DNA from 3 places in the Bacillus pfraonensis genome. Region 1 is predicted to be linked to each of the others. Evidence: riboswitches for the same ligand, from Rfam matches in the RefSeq annotation. Region 1 holds a riboswitch; each other region holds the start of a gene.
The links. A riboswitch is a leader RNA that binds a small molecule or an ion and turns the genes downstream of it on or off. The one in region 1 is predicted to bind S-adenosylmethionine.
Positions count from the first base shown of each region.

Region 2: another riboswitch for S-adenosylmethionine. It lies ahead of KFD70_RS12970 (YezD family protein); the one in region 1 lies ahead of KFD70_RS03245 (methionine ABC transporter ATP-binding protein).
Region 3: another riboswitch for S-adenosylmethionine. It lies ahead of KFD70_RS17180 (methionine biosynthesis PLP-dependent protein); the one in region 1 lies ahead of KFD70_RS03245 (methionine ABC transporter ATP-binding protein).

Region 1 covers NZ_JAHCDO010000003.1:78,051-87,018, reverse strand. Annotated here, with positions in the region: gene KFD70_RS03285 (PTS sugar transporter subunit IIC) at 1-533, shown strand, start outside; gene KFD70_RS03280 (phosphatase PAP2 family protein) at 615-1,262, opposite strand; gene KFD70_RS03275 (hypothetical protein) at 1,404-1,937, shown strand; gene KFD70_RS03270 (arsenate reductase family protein) at 2,282-2,647, shown strand; gene gcvH (glycine cleavage system protein GcvH) at 2,689-3,072, shown strand; gene KFD70_RS03260 (toprim domain-containing protein) at 3,465-3,809, shown strand; gene KFD70_RS03255 (thioredoxin family protein) at 3,813-4,121, shown strand; gene KFD70_RS03250 (hypothetical protein) at 4,272-4,616, shown strand; SAM riboswitch class I at 4,742-4,851, shown strand; gene KFD70_RS03245 (methionine ABC transporter ATP-binding protein) at 5,080-6,105, shown strand; gene KFD70_RS03240 (methionine ABC transporter permease) at 6,098-6,763, shown strand; gene metQ (methionine ABC transporter substrate-binding lipoprotein MetQ) at 6,786-7,598, shown strand; gene metQ (methionine ABC transporter substrate-binding lipoprotein MetQ) at 7,701-8,507, shown strand; gene sufC (Fe-S cluster assembly ATPase SufC) at 8,744-8,968, shown strand, end outside.
Region 2 covers NZ_JAHCDO010000011.1:185,098-192,988, reverse strand. Annotated here, with positions in the region: gene KFD70_RS13010 (NAD(P)-binding protein) at 1-432, opposite strand, end outside; gene KFD70_RS13005 (sirohydrochlorin chelatase) at 407-1,159, opposite strand; gene cobA (uroporphyrinogen-III C-methyltransferase) at 1,161-1,937, opposite strand; gene KFD70_RS12995 (DUF3906 family protein) at 2,022-2,234, opposite strand; gene KFD70_RS12990 (nitrite/sulfite reductase) at 2,246-3,868, opposite strand; gene cysC (adenylyl-sulfate kinase) at 3,880-4,473, opposite strand; gene sat (sulfate adenylyltransferase) at 4,486-5,622, opposite strand; gene KFD70_RS12975 (phosphoadenylyl-sulfate reductase) at 5,668-6,372, opposite strand; gene KFD70_RS12970 (YezD family protein) at 6,458-6,601, opposite strand; SAM riboswitch class I at 6,672-6,779, opposite strand; gene lysA (diaminopimelate decarboxylase) at 6,895-7,891, opposite strand, start outside.
Region 3 covers NZ_JAHCDO010000016.1:106,762-114,652, forward strand. Annotated here, with positions in the region: gene KFD70_RS17175 (bifunctional homocysteine S-methyltransferase/methylenetetrahydrofolate reductase) at 1-1,255, opposite strand, end outside; SAM riboswitch class I at 1,326-1,436, opposite strand; SAM riboswitch class I at 1,639-1,751, shown strand; gene KFD70_RS17180 (methionine biosynthesis PLP-dependent protein) at 1,830-2,942, shown strand; gene metC (cystathionine beta-lyase) at 2,939-4,102, shown strand; gene KFD70_RS17190 (ArsR/SmtB family transcription factor) at 4,628-4,918, shown strand; gene KFD70_RS17195 (class I SAM-dependent methyltransferase) at 5,069-6,181, opposite strand; gene KFD70_RS17200 (MBL fold metallo-hydrolase) at 6,190-6,819, opposite strand; gene KFD70_RS17205 (DUF2759 domain-containing protein) at 6,989-7,162, shown strand; gene glcK (glucokinase) at 7,445-7,891, opposite strand, start outside.

The DNA.
Region 1 (8,968 bases):
GTTCAGCTGGTAGTCCATTTATTGCTTCTATCGTGCTTGCGGTTGTTTGGGGACTATTATTAATCTCACCAGCGTCATCAGCAGCTCTAGCAATTGCACTTAGCCTAGATGGTGTTGCAGGAGGTGCAGCACTTGCAGGATGCGTCGCTCAATTTATCGGATTCTCTGTTATCTCAGCAAAAGAAAACAATTTAGGTGGTATTTTAGCACAGGCCCTTTGTACTCCGAAAGTCCAATTGCCGAACATTACTAAAAATCCAATGATTCTCGTCCCAACTGTCGTTGCTAGCGCCATTGTGGGCCCTGTATCTGCACTGATTTTCCAATTAGAAGCAGGTAAAGAAATCGCAGGTCTTGGATTAAGTTCTCTGATTGCACCAATTAATTTAATCTCCAGCCAAGGATTCGGTGTTGTACCAGCGATGGTGATCACTTATATCGTAATCCCAGTAGCTGTTTCTTATATAATATATATCGCATTAAAAAAAGCGGGTCGAATTCATTCTGGCGATATGACTGTGCCGCAATCTTAATCGCCAAACAACGTATTGCACCTGAAAATCTCCTTTATATAGATAAAAGCAGACTGAAGAAGCCACAGTCTGCTTTTTTGTTTACATTTTATGATTTTGTTTCATCGGAACTGTCACCGTTTCTTTTACTAATACTAGCTGAATACCAAAGTATAGTATACTTGCTAGCGTCATCCCAGAAACGGCATCTATGAAGGCATGCTGCTTTGTAAATAGTGTTGATAAAATGATGAGTGTACCAAAGAAAGTAAGAATATAATATTCAAAAGCATGTTGTTCTCGGCGTTTAAAGGCAGCTAACATAATGACAAATGTCGTAAGCACATGAATGCTAGGGAAACAGTTTACGGGTTGATCAATACTATAAATATAGCGAACTAGTTCAGAAAATATGTCTGTTCCAACGACGGTTGGACGCGGTACAGTCGTTTGCCAAAAGTAATAAATAGAAAAACAAGCAAGCTTTCCAAGAATTACACTACTTAAAGTGACATAATATTGCTTTCGATCAGCAAAGCAGTAATAAATAAGTGCTCCGTATAAGTATGGAAACCACAGTAAATATGGAATGATAAATGCTTTTACAAATGGAATCCAATCATCTACTACAGTTGTAACGTTTACAGCGTGAACAGTAGATTTATTTAGTACATCGTAAAGGGGACTTACGAGTACGAGTAGAAGTATATAACTTAATGGAAGAAAAGATGAAAGTTTATATTTTTTCATGAGTATCTCCTAGTGTTTAGTAATGAAAGTAAATCCAATTGATTATAATATAGAAAATCAAAATGAGCTATCGATTTTACTTACATTTTTTGGATTTGCCTTACATTTTTGTCACTTGACTTTTGGGATGGGGGAGTAGAAATGAAGCGTTCGCTTAATTTTTGTTTTCTTATATTGTTATGCCTAGTAGGAGCTGGGTGTGCAAAGAATAAGGATATACCGCCTGTTCAAGGGTATAGCGGAAGGGCATTGACTATTGGAGTTGTCGGTGAAGCGCCAAAAGACACGTTTCGAAATATAAAGTTTGAGAAGGTAAAGTTAGATGAAATGAAGGAGAAATCAGAGAAAGTTGATGGATTTCTTGTTATGAAAGAACATTTTGAAGAAGCATCAAAAGAAAAATATACAGATCTATTTTTAGGCTTAAAAAAGCCAGTGTTTTTTGTTGGTTTAAAAGATCGACCGTATTTAATTTTTACTGAAAAAGATCTAGATTATAACAATGCACCAAGAGATAGAGCGATGATGTATACACAAGGATTTGTAAATATAGGAAGTGGGGAAGGGCAATTTTGGGGCACTGATTTATACAATGATACGATTTCAGAGCAAAGTATTCATAATATGTATATATACGTGTTTCAAACGATTGCGGATTATTTGAGTAGACAGTGAAGGAGCTCTAGATTAGGAGCTTTTTTTTATCATTTTAACGGAGAATCCCCCCTATCTTAAGCTCGTGTAGAGGGAGTTCAATTAATCAAACGTTTGTTTAAGACGTATGTTCGCTTTTGTAGCGGCGAATCTATTAAATAAACGTTTGTTTAATATGTGTATTCGGCATACATATATATTTTTATACTTGCAATTTATACAGAAATACCGGAAAAATAAGAAAAATTTGCAGGATAAAAGAAAATTATCACGAAATAAGTTAAAGTTTAGAGAAGAATCGTTTGAAATAATAAAACGTTTTCTATATGATAAAGGTAAAGGTTAGTAAAAAAGTAGGTGAATTTATGACAGTAACATTTTATTCATATCCAAAGTGTGGCACATGTCAAAAAGCGAAAAAATGGTTTGAGGCAAACGATGTAGCATATGAAATGATTCATATTGTTGAAAATCCACCGTCAAAAGAAGATTTGCGTAATTTACATGCAAAAAGTGAATTGCCATTAAAAAAATTCTTTAATACAAGTGGAATGCGTTACCGTGAACTTGGCTTAAAAGATAAATTAAAGGATGCAAGTGAGGACGAAATGTTTGAACTTTTAGCGTCTGATGGCATGTTGATTAAACGTCCAATCGTAACAGATGGCACGAATGTAACACTTGGTTTTAACGAAGAGCAGTTTGAAAGTGTGTGGAAAAAGTACCAATAAGGTATTTTTACATAATTAATACATTCACTGGAGGTACAGTCATGAGCATTCCAAATCATTTACGTTACTCTGAAGAACACGAATGGGTAAAAACTGAAGGCAACCAAGTTGTTATCGGTATTACTCATTTTGCACAAAACGAGTTAGGCGATATCGTATTCGTTGAACTTCCTGAAGTAGGTGCAACACTTGAAGCTGACGAGCCATTCGGAAGTGTAGAATCTGTTAAAACAGTTTCTGAATTATACGCACCTGTAAGTGGTAAAGTTGTAGCAGTAAACGAAGAATTAAGTGACCAACCAGAACTTGTTAACGAATCTCCGTACGAAGGTGCATGGATGGTTAAAGTTGAACTTTCTGATGAAAGCCAATTAGAAAAGTTATTATCTGCAGAAAAATATGCAGAAATGACAAACCAGGACTAATTCTAGTCACCAAAAAGGGCAGCCAGTGTGCTGTCCTTTTTATTTTGTATTGTGTGAATGAAAGAGTGCCTCTATGTCAGAACCTCCATCCCCTTCACATTCTGAACGAGCCGCTTGCGCTTTTCTTTGTCTAGCTCCAGCGGCTAGAACAGTCGGTCGTTTCACTCCTTCCTGCGAGGCAAAGAGCGCCTCTACGTCAGGAGTTCCAACGTCCTCCTGTTCTGAACGAGCCGCTTGCGCTTTTCTTGATTTAGCTCCATCCCCCTCACATTCTGAGTGAGCCGCCTCCGCTTTTCTTTGTAAAAATAAACAGGAAACAACATGAAAATATCGAATATACTATATACTAAAGTAAGGTTGTTTTATAGTATATGGTGATCGGGTGATGACGTATGGTCTATGTAGAGAAAGTCATTATTGTCGAAGGAAAATCAGATAGAAGAAAGATTGAATCTATTATTCGTGAACCAGTGGAAATTGTTTGTACAAATGGTACAATTGGTTTGTCGAAAATGGATGAGCTCATTGATCAGTTTTTTGATAAAGAAGTGTATGTATTAGTGGATGCTGATGCTGCAGGTGAAAAGCTTAGAAAACAATTTCGAAAAGAATTCCCGCAGGCCGAGCATATTTACATTGATCGTTCGTACCGTGAAGTGGCTACTGCTCCTTCTAATCATTTAGCGAACGTATTATGGGGAGCTGACATTGACGTTTATACAGAATATTTACGGTAAGGAATGATAGAAGTGATTGACTGGACAGGTGCTGAAGCTACAGCTCTAATAGCAGACCAAGAAAAAACAGTGTTATATGTATATACACCGATGTGTGGAACATGCCAATTAGCAAAGAAGATGCTAACAGTGGTAGAAGCAACTATATCTGAATTAGAAATAGGAATGCTAGACTTAAACTATGCCCCGCATTTAGCGCGAGAGTATGAAGTAGAAAGTGTACCTTGCTTACTCGTATTTGAGCGTGGAACAATTGTGAAGAAAATATATGCATTTCATTCAGTTGAATATTTATATAAAGAATTACAGTAGGCGGCAAAGTTTTTGCCGCCTCGACATATTTTCTGGGAAATATGTCGAGGTATCAAAGCGGTACGTTATTTGTCGAGAGAAAGTAACAGGATTGCTGTTTGAGAAGATGGAATGGTATTAGGAGAAAGTGAGATGAAGGATGTGACTAGAATGAGATTATATTCGTTGCTTCAATCATTTGTAACGTATGCTAATAGCCAATATCATCTAGAACCGCTTCTTCGGCAAGGAGAAAAAACGATCAATTTTCGTTTTGGAGATGAGTGTTGCTCACTTCAAATTTCAAGAGAGTATATACAGCTTTTGAAAGAGACACGGGGAACGGAACAACTTATTTGCTTTCAGGAAGAAGATTTAAGGCGATTAGTTACTGGAAATGTTCGGTTGCAAACACTATTGCACAGCGGACGTGTGCAATATAACGGAACGTATCGTACGATGTTATTATTAGAATCCGTATTTCATATATGTAAGCCAATGCCAGTAGGTGCTTAATAGTCTGAAGTTTCGTTTTTTAAGAATTTTTTTGTTGACATAGTGGGTGTATATTGATACAATTCAAGTCATAAAATATAGACAATTTCATAAATTTCAAATCAGACGAAAATTAAATCTGATTTCTCTTATCAAGAGAGGTGGAGGGACTGAGCCCTGTGAAGCCCGGCAACCGTCAATTTTTAGATTGAAATGGTGCCAATTCCTGCAAAGCAAATGCTTTGAGAGATGAGAGGAAGGGATCATGTTGATATACGCATATAAACCTTTCTGCTCATTCTAAAAGCAGAAAGGTTTTTTTGTTGTTTGAATGAGGAGGACATTCGAATAATAAGAGGAGCTAATAAGAAATTTAGCTATGGCGACGGTTAGATTTAAGTAATTCTTACACCAAAAATAAAAATTGTGGGAGTAAATCTGAACGAGCTGCTTACGCTTTTTAATTCAAAAAGGGGTGAACATCATGATTTTATTGGAAAATGTAAAGAAAATATATAAATCAAAAAGCGGTGATGTCACTGCTGTAGATGATGCCAATTTAAAAATAGAAAAAGGCGAGATCTTTGGTGTTATCGGATATAGTGGCGCTGGTAAAAGTTCTTTAATCAGATTATTTAATCAATTAGAGAAACCAACTTCAGGACAGATTACGATAGCAAATCGTGTGATTTCAGCAATTACTGGGAATGAACTTCGAAAGGCAAGACAAGAAATCGGAATGATTTTTCAACATTTTAATTTACTGTGGTCACGAACTGTACGTGAGAACATTGCTTTTCCACTTGAAATTGCGGGAGTGGATAAGGAAAAGCGAAAAAAACGAGTAGATGAGTTAATTCATCTTGTTGGATTAGAAGGAAGAGGCGATGCATATCCGTCTCAATTAAGCGGTGGACAAAAGCAGCGCGTTGGGATTGCGAGAGCATTAGCAAATAATCCGAAAGTGCTGCTATGTGATGAAGCGACGTCAGCGCTTGACCCTGAAACAACAGATCAAATTTTAGATTTACTACTAGATATTAATAAACGTCTTGGCTTAACAATTGTACTTATTACACATGAGATGCATGTGATTCGTAAAATTTGTAATCGTGTTGCAGTCATGGAAAAAGGAAAAATTGTAGAGACGGGTCCTGTACTAGAGGTATTCCGTAACCCACAGAAGGAGATTACAAAGCGATTTGTACAACAGCTAACAGATTCTGAAGATACAAATGAAACAATTGAGAGTTTATTAGAAAAATATCCAGATGGAAAAGTCATTCGTTTACAGTTTATTGGTGATTCTGTAGAGCGTCCAGTACTCCAGAGATTAATGAGGCGGGATGATATAGAAGTAAGTGTACTTCAAGGGAATATTGCTCAAACAAACAATGGATCGTATGGAAGTTTAGTGATTCACTTAAATGGTGAGGAAGTGGCAATCCAACAAGCAATAGCAGGAATCCATCAAGAGCAAGTAGAGCTGGAGGTGATTGCACATGGATAAGTTACTCGCGAACGTCGACTGGAATCAAATGCTAGAAGCAACAGGTGAAACATTATATATGACGGCAATCGCAGCATTTGCGACATTTGTTTTAGGTCTTATTTTAGGACTATTACTTTTCATGACGGCAAAGGATAATTTATGGGAAAATAGAGCGATTCACACAGCGATTGGAGCATTTGTAAATATCTTTCGTTCCATTCCATTTATCATTTTAATTATTTTATTAATTCCATTTACGAAGATTCTCCTTGGAACAATTCTTGGAGCAAGCGCAGCACTACCAGCTTTAATTATTGGAGCGGCACCATTTTATGCAAGGATGGTTGAAATTGCACTTCGTGAGATTGATAAAGGAGTAATAGAAGCTTCAAAAGCAATGGGAGCAAAAACGAGTACGATTATTTGGAAAGTATTGATTCCAGAATCTTTGCCAGCACTTGTATCTGGTATTACAGTAACGACAATTGCACTTGTAGGCTATACAGCGATGGCTGGTGTTGTCGGTGCTGGTGGTCTTGGTACACTTGCTTATTTAGAAGGATTTCAGCGTGGAAATAACGATGTAACAATCGTTGCAACAATTTGTGTATTACTCGTTGTATTTTTAATTCAGTGGATTGGTGATCGTGTAACAATTCGAATTGATAAACGATAATTAAAATGGGAGGGTGTTTCAAATGAAAAAATTATTACTTACAGCACTTATTTCAACGTCAATTTTTGGTTTAGCTGCTTGTGGTGGGAAAGATAAAGATGAAAAGAAACTTGTTGTAGGAGCTTCTAACGTACCGCACGCTGTTATCTTAGAAAAGGCAAAACCTTTATTAGAGAAAAAGGGAATTGAATTAAAAATTGAAACATTCCAAGACTATGTATTGCCGAATAAATCATTAGCGGATAAGGAATTAGATGCGAACTACTTCCAACACATTCCATACTTAGAAAAAGAAATTAAAGATAAAAAATACGATTTTGAAGTAGCCGGAAAAATTCATTTAGAACCAATTGGTGTATATTCTCAAAAGTATAAGAGCTTAAAAGACCTTCCAGATGGAGCGACGATTATTATGAGTAACTCTGTCGCTGACCATGGACGTGGTTTAGCGATTTTACAAAAAGAAGGTATTTTAAAAATTAAAGATGGGGTAGATCCAGTTAAAGCAACTACAAAAGATATTGCAGATAATCCAAAAAATCTAAAATTTAAAACGGATATCGAGCCTGGTTTATTGCCACAAGTGTATAACAATAAAGAAGGCGATGCTGTTCTAATTAACTCTAACTATGCGATTGATGCGAAATTAAACCCAGAAAAAGATGCAATCGCGATTGAAGGAAATGACTCTCCATATGCAAACGTAGTAGCGGTTCGTAAAGGTGATAAAGATAAGAAAGAAATTAAAGCTCTTGTAGAAGTGCTGCATTCTAAAGAAATTGAAGACTTCATTGACAAGGAATATAAAGGCGCAGTTGTTCCTGTAAAAGAATAGTAGGTATCAAAAGGGCTGGTAAATGCCAGCTCTTATTTTGTACCTAATAAAATGCATATATGAAAAAAGTTATGAAAATTACAAAAATAAGGGTGACATCTGATGAAGAAAATTATATTAACCATTTTTATAGCAGTCTTTGTATTTGCATTAGCTGCTTGCGGCGGGAAAGATGAAAGTACACTTGTTGTGGGAGCTTCTAACGTGCCACATGCTGTTATTTTAGAAAAAGCACAGCCAATATTAGAGAAAAAAGGAATCAAACTAAAAATTGAAACATTCCAAGATTATGTGTTACCTAATAAAGCGTTAGCCGATAAAGACATTGATGCCAACTATTTTCAACACATTCCTTATTTAGATAAGGAGATCGAGGAAAAGGGATATAAAATTGTAAATGCAGGGAAAATCCATTTAGAGCCAATGGGAATATATTCCGAAAAATATAAAAAATTAAAAGACCTTCCAGATGGTGGAACGGTTATTATGAGTAATAACGTAGCAGAACGCGGTCGTATGCTTGCATTATTGCAAAAAGGCGGCGTCATTAAACTGAAAGATGGTGTAGATATCGTTAAAGCGACAGTCAAAGATATCGTGGAGAATCCAAAGAACTTGAAGTTTAAAACAGATGTTGAGCCAGGGCTTTCGCCAAAGCTATACGAAAATAATGAAGGTGATGCGTTATTCATTAATTCAAACTATGCAATTGATGCAAAATTAAATCCTACAAAAGATGCAATTGCAATTGAAGGATCAGATTCTCCGTATGCAAATATTATTGCCGTTCGTAAAGGCGATGAAAAGAAAAAAGAAATTAAGGAATTAGTAGAAGTTTTACATTCAAAAGAAATTCAAGATTTTATTAATAAAGAATATAAGGGAGCAGTACTTCCGGTAAATGAGTAGACATGAAAGGGGCTAGGAAATTTCCAGCCCTTTTTTCTTTATATAAATAAGAAGAAAGGTGTATCATAGTAGGATGTGAGGGAAATACTTATATACATTTGTGAAAAAAGTGTTACTTTTTTTCAGCGTTTGCGATATCATTTTATTTGATATAAAATTAGAATGAGAATAAAATGAGAATGTGAATGTTTTAGGAATTTTTAAAATGTATATAGAGGATTAATGGAGGTATTGAGATGACTGGTTCTACATTAACGGTTAAAGACTTACATGTATCAATCGACGGTAAAGAAATTTTAAAAGGTGTAAACCTTGAAGTAAAAGGTGGAGAAATCCACGCAATTATGGGACCTAACGGAACAGGTAAATCAACTTTATCTTCTGCAATTATGGGTCACCCGAAATATGAAGTAACAGAAGGTAGCATCATCATCGACGGTGAAGATGTATTAGAAATGGAA
Region 2 (7,891 bases), on a different contig from region 1:
ATATTTCGCAGCAATATCATCCCGAATTTTTTTCGCAAGTTTTGGACTTGCCCCCCCAGTAGAAACAGCAACATTGAGCTTTCCTCGATGAATAGCTGCCGGAAAATGAACATTTCCGCTTTCAGGGTTGGTAATTACATTAACAAGCTGGTTTAATGATGCATCTTTTGCAATAGATTCATTTATTATTGAATCACTTGTAGCTGCCACTACTAAAAAAGCACCTTCTAAATCCTCTTTTTCATAATCTTTTTGAAACCAACGAATTTGCTTCGATTCTACAAGCTTTACTAAACTCGCATCTAATTCACGACTCACTACAACTATATCCGCTCCTTCTTTTAATAAAGGAGCGATTTTAAATGATGCCACTTTACCACCGCCAATGACAACAACACGTTTCTTTTCAATTCGTACTGTAAGTGGATACATACTCATCTCCCCTTAATATTTCTCCCGTTTTCTGGATTAGCATTTCTTGAAATACACGGTTTTTTCCTAAATAAGGACTTACATATATATTCGTAGAATGGTATCCGCGTACTTCCTTCTCAATGTGTCTCATTAATAAGCCTGTAAATAACAAATAAGGTAGAATGACAACATTCTCCTCTTTTCGTTCTACAACTTCTTTTAATTTCTCCTCAAACCTAGGCTCTGCCGCAGCTAAATAACATACTTCTACCTTTTTAACTTTCTCCTCTTTTTCAAACAGAGAAGCAATACGTTTCATATCTTGTAACGTCTCAAGATCACTACTCCCTCTTGCCACAAGCAACAAGGTTACCCCACTTTCATACTCTTTAATACCGCTCCCCTCACACGTAGCGGATACGAGTGATTCTGAAACACCAAACGGATTTCCGTAAGTAATTGCAATGTGAGGATATTTATTTTGCATTTTTTGGAGTTCATTGGGAATATCTTCTTTCACATGCCCTGCTGCTAATAAAAAAACAGGAACAACGACAATTTCTGTTGCTCCTCTTCTTACGCAATTAGCAAATCCTTCTGAAATATCAGGCTGTGCTAATTCTAAAAAACATAGTTCTTGAATAGAAGCTGATACATGGTTCATACAAGCAGAAACAAAACCTACCGCTTCCTCTTTTGCCTCTTTTAGCCTACTTCCGTGACATACATATAATACAGCTTTCATTTTATAACACTCCGCTTACAGGATACGTAATGTCCGCCTGTTTTTCAAACCAATGAATTTTTTCACGGAAACGAACAACTTCTCCGATTACAATCATACTCGGATTTTGGACCTGTTCTTTTTCAGCAAGCGTTACAATTGTTCCTAACATTCCTGTAATGGTTCGCTGAGATTGTGTAGTTCCCCACTCCACAATAGCCACTGGCGTATTTTCTCCTTTTCCATATTTCAAAAGTTGTTCACATATATAAGGGAGATTGCTTACCCCCATATAAACAGCAAGCGTGTCGACACCTTTCGCTAAGTTTTCCCACTTCACTTCTTCTTCAGCACCTTCTTTTCGGTGCCCTGTCACAACTGCAAAACTTGCGCTCGCATCCCGGTGCGTTACAGGAATCCCCGCATATGCAGAAGCAGCTATTCCTGCTGTAATACCAGGTACAATTTCAAACGGAATACCATGCTTCGCTAACGCTTCTGCTTCTTCACCACCTCTTCCAAATACAAACGGATCTCCACCTTTTAATCGCGTTACGATTTTTCCTTTTTTTGCATATTTAACAAGAAAAGCGTGAATGGTTTCTTGTTTCATTGTGTGATAGTTTGGTAGTTTTCCGCAATATATTAAGTCAGCATCTGGCTTCGCATAGGAAAGTAGTTCTTTATTTACAAGACGATCGTATAAAATAACATCCGCCCGCTCGATACACTTTACCCCTTTTACAGAAATTAAATCTGGATCTCCCGGCCCTGCACCAACAATATATACTTTTCCCATCATCTCTCCTCATTTCTACTATAAAGTGAAACTTCCATTCCTATTACGAATGGAAGTTACTATTCAAATCGATGTCATTTTGTATTACAATGTCTCCTGCTCATGAATAACAAATGCTGCACCTTTGCGAATCTTCTTTTTTTCATGCAGAGAGATTTCCTTCACTTCTGGCAGCGGTAAAAAATACTTCTCTAATTCTACCTCAACAAGTCTAAATGCCTGTTCCTCACTTTGTGCGACAACTACTACAGGAACAACACCATTTGCCAACACTGCTTCAAAACGATATAAATCCATATTGTTCCCTCCTAAGATGCAATCACTTCTTCTAAAATTGTATTTAACGCGGATTGTAAATTTTCTACTCCAACGCGTTCTGTAAACTCATAAAAAGTTTCAGCTGGCAGTTTATGTTCTTTAAAGTATGTTAAAAACGATACAAGAACATCTGGAAGGTCTTCCCCATCAATCTTTCCTTTTAATTTTTGGTTATAAACACCACCCTCTAGTAAGGTACCACCTACATAAATTTCAAACGCTTCAACAATTCCTTTTTCTTTCGTCTTCAATTTCACACCTTGTAACCCGATATCGGCAATCTGCCTTTGACCACATGAATTCGGGCATCCCGTCATATGAATCCGAACCGGCACATCAAGTACAAGTTGTGTATCTAAATAGTCGGCAATATTTCGTAAGCGTGCTTTCGTTTCTACCAATGCAAGATTACAATACTCAATTCCCGTACAAGAAACTGCATATCCAATGAATGATTTTGGTTTTGCTGAAATCGATTCAAACAATGGTTCTTGTAAAAGTGCCTCAACGTTTCCTTCGGGAACATTGGGAATAATAAAATTTTGCGAATTACATGTGCGAATCTCACCATTTCCGTACTGCTTCGCAATTCTAGCAATTTCAAACAACTCCTCAGAATGCAAGCGACCAACAGGTACGTTAAAACCAACGTATGATAAATCACCTTGTTTTTGTTTATGAACACCGTAGAAATAACCTGCATTCCACCCTTTTAAAGCATCGTTTCCTTTATCGTGTAAAGGCTCTGTATATTCTAATAATTTTTCTTTGAATTTTTCCGCACCCCAATCAGCAACTAAAAATTTCAAACGTGCTAAATGTCGCTTTTCACGATATCCGAAATCACGGAAGACTGTAGCAATTGCAATCGCTACCGACTTCACTTGCTCAGGAAGGATGAATAAATCTAACTCCTGAGCTAAATACGGACGGGCAGATAATCCCCCGCCTACTCGTAAATGAAAGCCTTCCACTATTTTTCCATCAATCTCTTTTGTAGCTGGAGTAAAAGCAGCACAATTAATTTCAGCATTTGCTGCATTATATACATTTGTACTAATTGACATTTTAAACTTTCGAGGCAAATTCGAAAATTCTTCATTATGTTGGAAGAACTCATATACCTCTTTTACAATTGGTGCTGTATCAAATAATTCATCACCATCAATACCAGCAAGAGGATTCCCAATAATATTTCTTGTAATATCACCACAAGCTCCTGCTGTTGATAATCCCACTTTTTCTAAACGATTAAAAATATCTGGTATTTGACCAATTTCAAGCCAATGGAATTGAATCGCCTGTCTTGTAGTAATATCAAGAACATCACGACCATAATCTTCTGCAATAGAAGCCAATACTTCAACTTGTTCATTCGTTAAAATACCAGAAGGAATATTTACACGCATCATGAAATACCCTGCTTCTTTTGGGCGCTGTAAATATAAACCTGCCCATTTAAAAGAATCCCATTCTTCTTTCGGAATAGAATCAAACCCATTTTCAGCATAATACGGGATAGCTTTAAAAATTTCTAAACCGTCTTTTTCTAATTTCTTTTTCTCTGTAGCATTTAACTTTTCATTGTTTGCCCACACTTTTTCATAACTCATTTTTATTCCCCCTATATAAAGCTACGCTCTTGTAAGTAACCGATAATTTGTTCTGCACATTGTTCGATTGAATAAAGATGTGTTTCTACTACCACTTCTGCCTCTACAGGTTCTTCATACGGCGAGTCAATACCAGTAAATTGCTTAATATCGCCTTGTCTCGCTTTTTTATAAAGTCCTTTCGGATCACGTTTCTCACATTCTTCTATTGGACACTTTACAAACACTTCAATAAACTCATCTTTTTTGAGAATATCTCTTACTTGCTGGCGATCCACTCGAAATGGAGAAATAAATGCTGTTAGTACAATTGTCCCTTGATCTACAAATAACTTCGCCACTTCACCAATCCGGCGAATATTTTCTGTCCGATCTCTTTCGGAAAATCCTAAATCTTTATTCAAACCATGACGAATATTATCGCCATCTAGTACATAATTCCCAATATTTTTTTCGAACAATTTCCTAGCAACCGCATTTGCTACTGTTGATTTTCCAGAAGCTGATAACCCTGTGAACCAAAGTACAAAGCTGTGGTGACCACTTTTCTTTCGTCTTTCTTCTTTTGAAACAGATGCTGTATGCCAAGTTATATTTACGCCCATCTTACTCTCTCCTTATTTTGTTACGACTTCTTTTTGTAAACCACGAATTAATATTTCTACAACTTCTTTACGGCTAAATGTACTTGGTGGTATCTCTCCATTTCGCAACATTTCTCTTACTTTTGTTCCCGATAAAATAACATGCTCTTCTTTACTATGCGGACATGTTTTCGTAGAAGCCATCGCTTCACATTTTTTACAGTAAAAGCTATGCTCAAAAAAGAGCGGTGTAATCCCTAACTCTTCTACTGTAAAGTTCACAAAAATCTCTTGCGCTTCGTACGTACCGTAATAATTTCCTACCCCAGCATGATCACGCCCCACGATGAAATGTGTACAGCCAAAGTTTTTTCTAACCAGTGCGTGAAATATCGCTTCACGTGGCCCTGCATAACGCATTGCTGCCGGAAAAACACTTAAAAAGACACGATCGCTCGGATAATAATTTTTCAAAAGCACTTCATAACTTTCCATACGCACATCAGCCGGAATATCGTCTGATTTCGTTTCACCGACAAGTGGATTTAAAAATAAACCGTCTACAATTTCCAGTGCAGACTTTTGAATATATTCATGCGCACGATGAACAGGATTTCTCGTTTGAAACCCCACTACCGTTTTCCAGCCGCGTTTTGCAAACTCTGCACGCGTTTCGCTTGGATCTAAATGATAAGAAGCAAACTTATCATTTTCAAAGCGCTTTACAAGCGTGATTGCTCCTCCAACATAAATATTCGGTCTATCATATAATTTTTTCACACCTGGATGGGCAATATCAGTCGTTTTATAAACAAGCAATGCTTCTTTCTCTTTATCCGGTGTAAAAATATTTTCTATTTGAATAACACCATACGTGATTCCTTCTTTAACAAGACGAACCTCTTCACCAATTTTTAATTGTTTCGCCCTTTCTTCCGTTATTGGTAGTGTAATAGGGATACTCCATACATCACCGTTTACTAAACGCATTTTTTCTACTACAGATTGATAGTCCTCTTTCCCTAAAAAGCCAGTAAGCGGGCTATAACCACCTATCGCAAGAAGCTCTAAATCACTTAACGCAATTTTGTCTAATTCAATTTCTTTTGTAATTCCCTTTATTTCATACGTTTCATCAACGCGATTTACTAATATATTTGTTTTACTCATTTCCTTGTACGCCTCTTTCATATATATTTAAAATCAATCCAGTTCTTATTGGTAATGAAGGCCACATTCCGTTTTCATCTTTCCAGCCCACCGTCCGTCCCTTGAATCTTCTCCATCTCCTACAGGCAACGTACATTTTTCACACCCTATACTTGGATAACCAATGTCGTGCAATGGATTATAAGGCAAATTATGCTTATATACGTAGCGCCACACTTCCTTCCACGTCCAATGAATGAGCGGACAAATTTTAATAGATTTAAAACGATGGTCTTGATTGATAAACTTTGTATATTTCCGCGTTTCAGACTGTTCCCTCCTTAGCCCTGATATCCACGCTTTTCCACCCGATAAAGATTCTTCAAGGGGTAAGATTTTCCTTAATTTACAACAGAGATTTGGATTATGCTCCCACAAATTATTCCCATGCTTCTTTGCTTGTTCTTCAAGTGTGAGCGAAGGTTGCTTTTCAATAATTTCGAAACCCGGAAACCTTTCACGCACTCGTTTAATTAAATCGTATGTTTCTTGAAAATGAACGTTTGTATCTAAAAATACAACTTTAGCAGATGGATTTACTTGGTTTATTAAATGCAATAAAACCATACCTTCCACACCAAAGCTACACGCGTATACAATTTCACCCTTATAATGGTTATAAGCCCACTCTAATACTTGCAGTGCTCCTTTTGTTTCACCTTCTTCAGAAAAAGAAATGAAGTCCTCTTTCCATGTTTCATACGTCAGCATGTTTTTTCCCCCTGTAACGCAAAAAGGCGGTTTTAACCTAATACAATAGGTTAAAACCGCCTCTAGTTTTTCTAGTCAGCGCTTTTTACTTTAAGCGTACTTTTTCACTTTTTTCAAGCTGAATCACTTTTCCATCTTGCACAACAATTGTAATAGAACCATATTTCATATCCGCAAGCATCGTTTGAATCTTTTCAGCTACTTCGTCAAAATGTCCACGCACTCCCACGAACAGCCCCCCTTTTTATTCATAAAAAAAATCTTTCCCATTTCGAAAAGACTGTTCGGTAATATATTTTACCTTATCTTTCAAAATGGATGCCATTTTGCTGGACTTAGCACCTTGCTCCCATAAGCAGGTTGCTGAGCTTCGTAGGGCCAGTTCCCTCCGCTTCTCTTGATAAGCTTTGTATTTGTATTTTATCATAATTCTGATTTTTTTCAATCCTAGTTTTCCGATATATTTTATATTTTTTATTTTTTTAAAGGAGTTGCCCAGTTCGAACAACTCCTTTTTATTGATTACACAAGCTCTTTTATGCGTATGCGATCGTTCCCAATTATATTTTCATATGTTTCGCGTTCGACAACAACTTGTGACGCCCCGCCTTTTGCAAATACTACAGCCGGTCTGCGAATGCGATTGTAATTATTCGCCATAGAATATCCATATGCTCCTGTACAAGAGATTGCTAACAAATCTCCAGAAGTAACTTGTGGCAGTTCTATATCCCAAATAAGCATATCCCCACTCTCACAACACTTTCCAGCAATTGATACAATCTCTTCGGCATTTTCTCTTCCTCTATTGGCAAGCATTGCCTCATAACGTGCTCCATATAAAGCTGGTCTTAAGTTGTCCGTCATTCCTCCATCAACTGACACATATTTACGAATACCTGGAATATCTTTTACAGCTCCTACTGTATAAATTGTTGTTCCTGCATCTCCGACAATACTACGCCCTGGTTCAATCCAAATTTCAGGGAGTGGATAATTCTTTCTTGTAAATTGTTCCCTCACTGCATTCGTTACAGCATGCACATACGTTTCAAGCGTAAGCGGTGTATCAGACTCTGTGTAGCGAATTCCAAATCCTCCACCAACATTTAATACAGTTACTACATAGCCTGTTTGCTTTCTGATTTCTTCTAAAAAGTTCCGTAATACTTCAATTGCCCGAACAAATCCTGCTGTTTCAAAAATTTGCGATCCAATATGCGAATGAATACCTAACACGTTATAATTTGATTTCTCTAGTGCTACTTGAATCGCCTGCATTGCCTGACCAGTAGAAACTCCAAAACCAAATTTCGAATCATCTTGCCCTGTTGTAATATATTCATGAGTATGCGCCTCTACTCCAGGTGTAACTCGAATTAATATATTTACAATTTTTCCATACCGCTCTGCTAAGTCATGTAATATTTCCATTTCCAAGAAATTATCTACTACAAAACAACCAATACCTGCTCGCAGCGCCATTATAATCTCTTCTTCCGTCTTATTATTACCATGA
Region 3 (7,891 bases), on a different contig from region 1:
CACGAGCTGGATCACCTGTTAAAGCTAACACTTCTTCCATTCCTAAAGCTGATAAACCAAGTAAATGGGATTGTAAGCCAATCACATTATGGTCACGGCACGTTAAATGCGTCAGCACTGGAATATCGTGCTTCGTTAATAATGCCCCCATTGCCATATTTGAAATGCGCGGAGATGCTAACGAGTTATCTGCTAATGTAATCGCATCTGCTCCCGCTCTTTTCAATGCCCTTGCCCCTTCAAAAAAACGTTGCGTATCCAATGTTTTTGGGGGATCTAGTTCAACAACAACTGTTGTTTGCTTCTTCGCTTTTTCCGCAAGAGTAACATGGGTGCTAGCACGTTTTGTTTGCATAGGAACCACTTGTTGTCTTGGAGCGATTTGTTTTTCTGTAACAGGCGTTACATTCGCAATCGCACGCTTCATCGCTTCAATATGTGCTGGCGTTGTACCACAACATCCCCCTAACAAACGAATACCTTGTTCAATAAATTTCGGTGTCATCTCTTCAAAATAAGCAGGACTTCCTTCATATACGTAACGTCCTTCTACATAGTTTGGAAGGCCTGCATTTGGATAAGCTGACAAATAACCATTTTTCGGAATCGATATCATTTTAAAAGCTTCCGTCATATGAAGCGGTCCTAACTGACAGTTTAAACCGACTACATTTGCACCGTAATCTAAAAGCTGTTTTAATATTTCATTTACATCATTCCCATTTTGAGTTGTGCCTGCTTCATGAAGAGCTAACTGTGCAATAATTGGAATATCTGTTTGTTTTCGCAGTACTTTCACCGCATGTAGCAATTCGAATTCATCATAAAATGTTTCTAATAATAATCCATCAATCTTTTCTTCTAATAATGCCTCGGCCTGCTCAAGTAACATAAATTCCCGTTCCATATCAGTCGTTGTAACGGCTCCAATATGCTTCATACCACCAATCGTCCCTAAAATAGCATTCTTGTCTGTCACGGCTGCTTTTGCAAGCTTTACTGCTGCTTTATTAATTTTGGTAACCTGATTTTCTAAACCATACATGCGCAATTTTGCTTCATTTGCACCATATGTATTTGTTTGAATAATATCTGCACCGGCAGCTACATATTGTTTATGAATAGATATAATTAAATCTGGATCTGATAGATTTAATTCTTCAAAACTACTTTGCAAACCATGAGAATGTAATAATGTACCAACTGCTCCATCACCGATAATAATTCCTTTTGATAATAAATCTAGAATTTTCACTTGTCTCCCTCTTTTCTATCAATATAAAAACCCCCTCTTCACCTTGAAGAGGGGGACATCATCAATCCTCCTCTTATCATGCAAAACAAATTGTTCTGCAGGTATTAGCACCGTTTCAAACATTTCGTTTGAAGGTTGCCGGGTTTCATAGGGCCTTTCCCTCCACCGCTCTCAATAAGAGTTTATCTTAATTATTAATTTATTTTTTAAAAGGAAATACGTGTACCTTTTAACAATCTTTATTAATTTTCTAATAAACTTATCATGGGACAAACTAAAAGTCAATGAAATTAGCAGGAAGATAAAAAATATTTAAAATAAAGTTGCAATTCAATTATCTTTTGTTGTAAAGTTAAAATCATAATAAAATTTCATACAAATTATTCTTATCTAGAGAGGTAGAGGGACTGGCCCTATGACACCTCAGCAACCATTAACATGTTCGTTAATAAGGTGCTAATTCCAGCAAATTGTGAAAAGATTTGACAGATAAGGAGAAGACTATATTCGCATGAAAGCCTTCTTCTTAGAAGGCTTTTTTTATTTTTTATTTTTTATCAAGGAGGAATTTAACATGTCAACAATCGAAACAAAACTAGCTCAAATCGGGAATCGAAGCGAAACGACTACAGGAACGGTTAATCCCCCTGTTTACTTTTCAACAGCTTATCGTCATGAAGGAATCGGAAAATCAACAGGTTTCGACTATTCACGAACTGGAAACCCAACACGCGGCCTTTTAGAACGCGCAATTGCTGATTTAGAAGAAGCGGAACAAGGATATGCCTGTAGTTCGGGAATGGCAGCGATTCTTCTTGTTCTGTCTTTATTCCGGTCTGGAGATGAACTTATCGTATCAGAAGACTTATATGGGGGAACCTATCGTTTATTTTCAGAACATGAAGAAAAATGGAATATTCGATGTAGATACGTAAATACACAATCTATAAAACAAATAGAACAAGCCATTACTTCTCAAACGAAAGCTATTTTTATAGAAACTCCAACCAATCCATTAATGCAAGTTACTGATATCGCAGCTGTCGCAACTGTTGCCAAACGGCACGGAGTCCTTCTTATTGTAGATAATACATTCTACACTCCCTATATACAACAACCATTAACAGAAGGAGCAGACATTGTTCTTCATAGCGCCACAAAATATTTAGGTGGTCATAATGATGTATTAAGCGGACTTGTCGTTGCAAAAGGCCAAGCGCTTTGTGAAGAACTTGCCCACTATCACAACGCTTCTGGTGCTGTATTAAGTCCATTTGATTCATGGTTATTAATTCGCGGGATGAAAACATTAGCTCTTCGTATGAAACAGCATGAAGAAAATGCAAAGAACATCGTTTCTTATTTAAACGCGGAAGATGGTGTAACCGATGTTTTTTATCCGGGAAGAGGTGGCATGATTTCATTTCGTCTTCGCGATGAAAAATGGATAAATCCTTTCTTACAATCTTTATCTTTAATTACCTTTGCAGAAAGCCTTGGCGGAGTTGAAAGTTTAATGACATATCCAGCAACACAAACACATGCAGATATTCCAGAAGAAGTTCGTACAGCACGCGGCGTATGTAATCGTCTCCTCCGCTTCTCTGTTGGTATTGAAAATGGTGATGATTTAATTCAAGACTTAAAGCAGGCTATTAAACATGTAAAAGAAGGTGTGAGAATATGAGTTATTCTTTAGATACACTCTTACTTCATAACCACTATAAACATGATTCACAAACAGGCGCGGTTAACGTCCCCATCTATAATACATCAACATTTCATCAATTTGATGTAGATACATTTGGTAAATACGACTATAGTCGCTCTGGAAATCCAACACGTGAAGCACTTGAGGACATAATTGCTTTATTAGAAGGAGGAACAAAAGGGTTTGCCTTTGCATCTGGAATTGCAGCGATTTCTACTGCCTTCCTCCTTCTCTCACAAGGCGATCATGTTCTCATTTCAGAAGATGTATATGGAGGAACGTATCGTATTGTAACAGAAGTCCTCTCTCGTTACGGGGTTTCACATACATTTGTTGACATGACAAATTTAGAAGAAGTAAAACAAAATATTAGACAAAATACAAAAGTCTTTTACGTTGAAACGCCATCCAATCCATTATTAAAAGTAACCAACATTCGTGCCATTTGCGAATTAGCAAAATCTGCCGGAGCACTTACATTTGTTGATAACACATTTTTAACACCATTATTCCAAAAGCCACTTGAACTCGGAGCTGATGTTGTGCTTCATAGCGCAACAAAATTCATTGCTGGTCACAGTGATGTTACAGCCGGATTAGCGGTTGTAACAGATGAGGAACTCGCTCAAAAACTTGGTTTCTTGCAAAATGCATTTGGTGCTATATTAGGACCGCAAGATTGTTCTCTCGTTCTTCGCGGTCTGAAAACATTGCACGTACGCCTCGAACACTCAGCAAGAAATACGAATAAAATTGCTCATTATTTACAAAAACACTCAAAGATTCAAAATGTGTATTACCCTGGATTACAATCACACTCTGGCTATGACATACAACAAGAACAAGCCCAATCTGCCGGTGCTGTTTTATCTTTCACGCTTCAATCCGAAGATGCTTTGCGACAATTTTTATCTCAAGTTAAACTTCCTGTCTTTGCAGTAAGTTTAGGAGCTGTAGAATCCATCCTTTCTTACCCTGCAAAAATGTCACATGCAGCACTATCACAAGAAGCACGTAATGAAAGAGGTATTTCTAATTCATTGCTCCGTTTATCAGTTGGCCTTGAAAATGTAGATGATTTAATTGCTGATTTTGAAAATGCACTTTCTTATGTCGAAGAACCTGTGAATGCATAATGATCATCTTAAATGAAATAAAATATAAACAGAACCTAATTTTTAGGTTCTGTTTATATTTCTATTTGCATCGTGTCATATGCAAACATAATATTGAGTCCATTTTTCTGAAGGTCCATTGCAATTTCACTTTAACTGTTATGATTTGTGAAATACGTTTCACCCCCTTGTTTTTTGATTTTCAACATGTTATCCCTTCTTTCCATCCAAAATCTCTATTCTATATAAGAGTACAAAACCCTTTTTCTTATTATTTTAAAAATTTTGTATATTTATTTGAAAGAACAAAAAAATCATGATAAAATCGTGTTATAAATGTATCTGTATCTTCAAACATATAGTAATTTTTATCAAAAAATCCCTTGTTACAAAACGTACAAATTTTGCGAAGTTATTTACATCATGTTCTCTTTTCTTACAATTTCTTTACTTTAGAACATTTTTTCTGCAACAACTATTTTCTTTTCTTTAGATTTTTGGTATTTATAGTATGGGTATAACAGCTCGCATGGAGGTGGAAAAAACATGTTAGAAACCTTTCAAAAGGAATTAGAACTGTACGAAAATAATGCAGAATTATTGAAAGTCCTTGCTCATCCTGTTCGTTTATGTATTGTAAAGGGATTAATCGAACGCGGTCCAAGCAATGTTTCGACAATGTACACAGGCTTAAATATGCCACAATCCACAATTTCACAGCATTTAGCAAAATTAAAAAGCGCTAAAATTGTTTCTAGTGAAAGAAAAGGATTAGAAATTTACTACAAAGTAGAAAATGAAACAATCATTCAACTTGTTCGTGTATTACTAGGTTAGGGGTAACTAAGCAGAAAAGGGCGTATTCTATATTTTCTATCTCATATCTTTAATATAAATATATATCATGAGAGAAAATATACAATACTACATATCCTAAAGTCGTATCAAACAAACAAGACGCAGAACTATTCTGTGTCTTGTTTGTTTCTACATATGTAAATACTTCTTTACATCAAAATGTGATATTCCTTTTTTTTGCATAACAACATCAAAAGCATCGCTCATCCCTCCATGTAAAATCATAGAACGAATCGCTCTGTTTTGTTTCTGTTTCTCAGAAAAAGGATCGGAATCTTGATGACTAGCAAGTTGTTCTAATATACCTGCTGCAAGTAAGAACTCCCTCTGTTTTGTATGCCACACCGTATGTAAAGCATTCTCTTCTCCTATTTCCTTCAATTCATCCCAATGAATATGTGTTGTTATATCCATTTCACCTGGATACTCGAGCGGGTTTCGAATAAGCCTATGGTTATAATACCCTCTTAGACTCCCTTCATGGTGCGCAGGGTGCATCCACTCCGCCATTGTATATCCATAATCTACCGTGATGAATAAGCCTTTCTTAAGCCATCTAGCAATTTCTTGCACATAGTTTTCCATTGCTATTGGTACTTCAAATCGCTGCCTTTCAAAAAGCTGAATATGACGTCTCCGGAGGTAACTACTTATTCTTCCTTCTATCGGTCTTAATACTTCAGCAAGCCTTCCTTCATCTGTATACGTAATCCGTACTTCATACAAATGACCATCTCGCCTCTCAACCACTTTAACAGGAAATGCATCAAACAATTCATTTGAAAAAACAACTCCTGTAAAAGACTCACCTAACTTCTCATAAGATTTATACAGCGAAACATTTTGAAATGAACCCAGTTGACGTTTTTGTAACTTTCTATGGAAAGGACTCACTTCAATAATAGAATACTGTAAATCTGCAAAAGTCTCCGGAGAGAACTGCTTCCATTCTTGTAAAACGGCATAGGCAAATCTTCCTGTTCCCCCACCAATTTCACAGATATTTGGAGGGATTTCTCCATTTTGGGCAAGACGAATAAAAAAACGTGCGAATGTCTTTGCAAATACAGAAGAAATATTACTACTTGTAAAAAAGTCACCATTCCTTCCAATCTTCTCACGTTCTTTCATATAGTATCCATACTCCTCATTATATAGCGCAAGGTTCATGTATGTACTATATGAAATCGAATAATCCTTTTCTTTCTCCATCCATTTTCTTAAAACGAACTCCATCCCCATAAGGCTCCTTATTGTAAAAATGGATTATTTTCTTTTTCGAAACCAATATTTGTTTCCGGTCCATGTCCGCATAATACTGCTGTTTCATCTGGCAGTATAAATAATTTTCCTTCAATACTTCCAATTAATTCTGCAAAACTTCCTCCCGGTAAATCTGTTCGACCAATACTCATTTGGAATAATACATCTCCTGAAAATACAGCATTTGCCGCTTTACAGTAATATGAGATACTGCCTGGAGAATGTCCTGGTGTCTCAAACATTTCAAATGTAAAGGACCCAATTGTTAACATTCCTTCTCCTTCAATTATTTGATCAGCTGGTTTCGCTGTAATACTTCGATTCATCATAAAGATTTGCGAACCATTGATATTCCCATCACCTAGCCAATCCGCTTCCTCTTTATGTACATACACCGGAATATGAAAAGCATCTCTCACAGTATCAACTGCACCAATATGATCGAAATGAGCATGTGTTAATAAAACCGCTAATGGTTTTAATTGTTCTTCTTGCAAATACGTTACAAGCTTCTCTCCTTCACTACCTGGATCAAAAATAATACATTCTTTTTGATCATTGCTTAAAATATATGCATTTGTTTGTAATGGCCCTAACGGCATTTGTATCCATTTCATGTTTAAATCTCCTCCAGTTGTTGAACTTACTTTTATGATACAACATTTCTTTCCCTTAGGAAAAGAAACGATGCTATCTCGACAATCATTTCTAAAACATGTACAATAAAAAAGAAGAAATATTGCAAAAACTCAAACGAAAGAATGAGAGAGCAGAGGGGGATCATATATGGGTCTTGTTATCATTTTTGCGTTAGTCACTCTGTTAGCTGTATTCGCAACCCTTAGAACATTACGTGAAAAAAATCTACTTGCGGGCGGCTTTGCTATTGCAACCGTACTTGTTTTCGGATGGTTTACAATTATGACTGTCCTTAATAGCGGGTACCCACCTGCTGCTTAATTCACTTACAGTTCTATTCTTCATCAAGATTTTGCATAAAGTGAAACTTTAATCAGTGGGGGTTTTCTTCATCCCCCACTGATTATTAGTTGAACCAATCGAGCCGTTACGGGCAGTTTATCTCCCACCTAACTTCTTTGCTCCCGCCGAATTTTAAGGTGAGAGTATTACTGCCCGTTAGTGCGGGATAAAAAGAGGAAGGGATCTCCCTTCCTCTTCTCATTATCACGCAAGTATCAGTAGTCCCGCCTTAATGTCGATTCGTCCTCACTGATTACCCTCTTACTTCATAACTTCATATTTATGCTTCTTCACAAGCCAAGCTCCGCCGATTACACCAGCATCATTACCAAGCGTTGCAATCGCGAGCTTTGTGCTCTTAACAGCGCGTGAAAATGCATACTGTTCAAAATAGCGCTGAATTGGTTGTAATAATGCATCACCAGCTTTAGACACACCACCGCCAATTACAATCTTTTCTGGATTTAACGTACTAGAAAGGTTTGCTACAGCTAGCCCTAAATAAGAAGCTACCTTTTCTACAATTTGTGCCGCTAAAGCGTCACCTTGACCAAGCGCTTCAAACACATCTTTAGATGTAATGCGTCCCTCTTCTTCTAACATGGAACGCAGCACACTTGGTTCATCTGTATTTTGTAATTTTTGCATAGCAACACGTACAATACCTGTTGCTGAAGCTACCGTTTCTAAACATCCAGATTTTCCGCA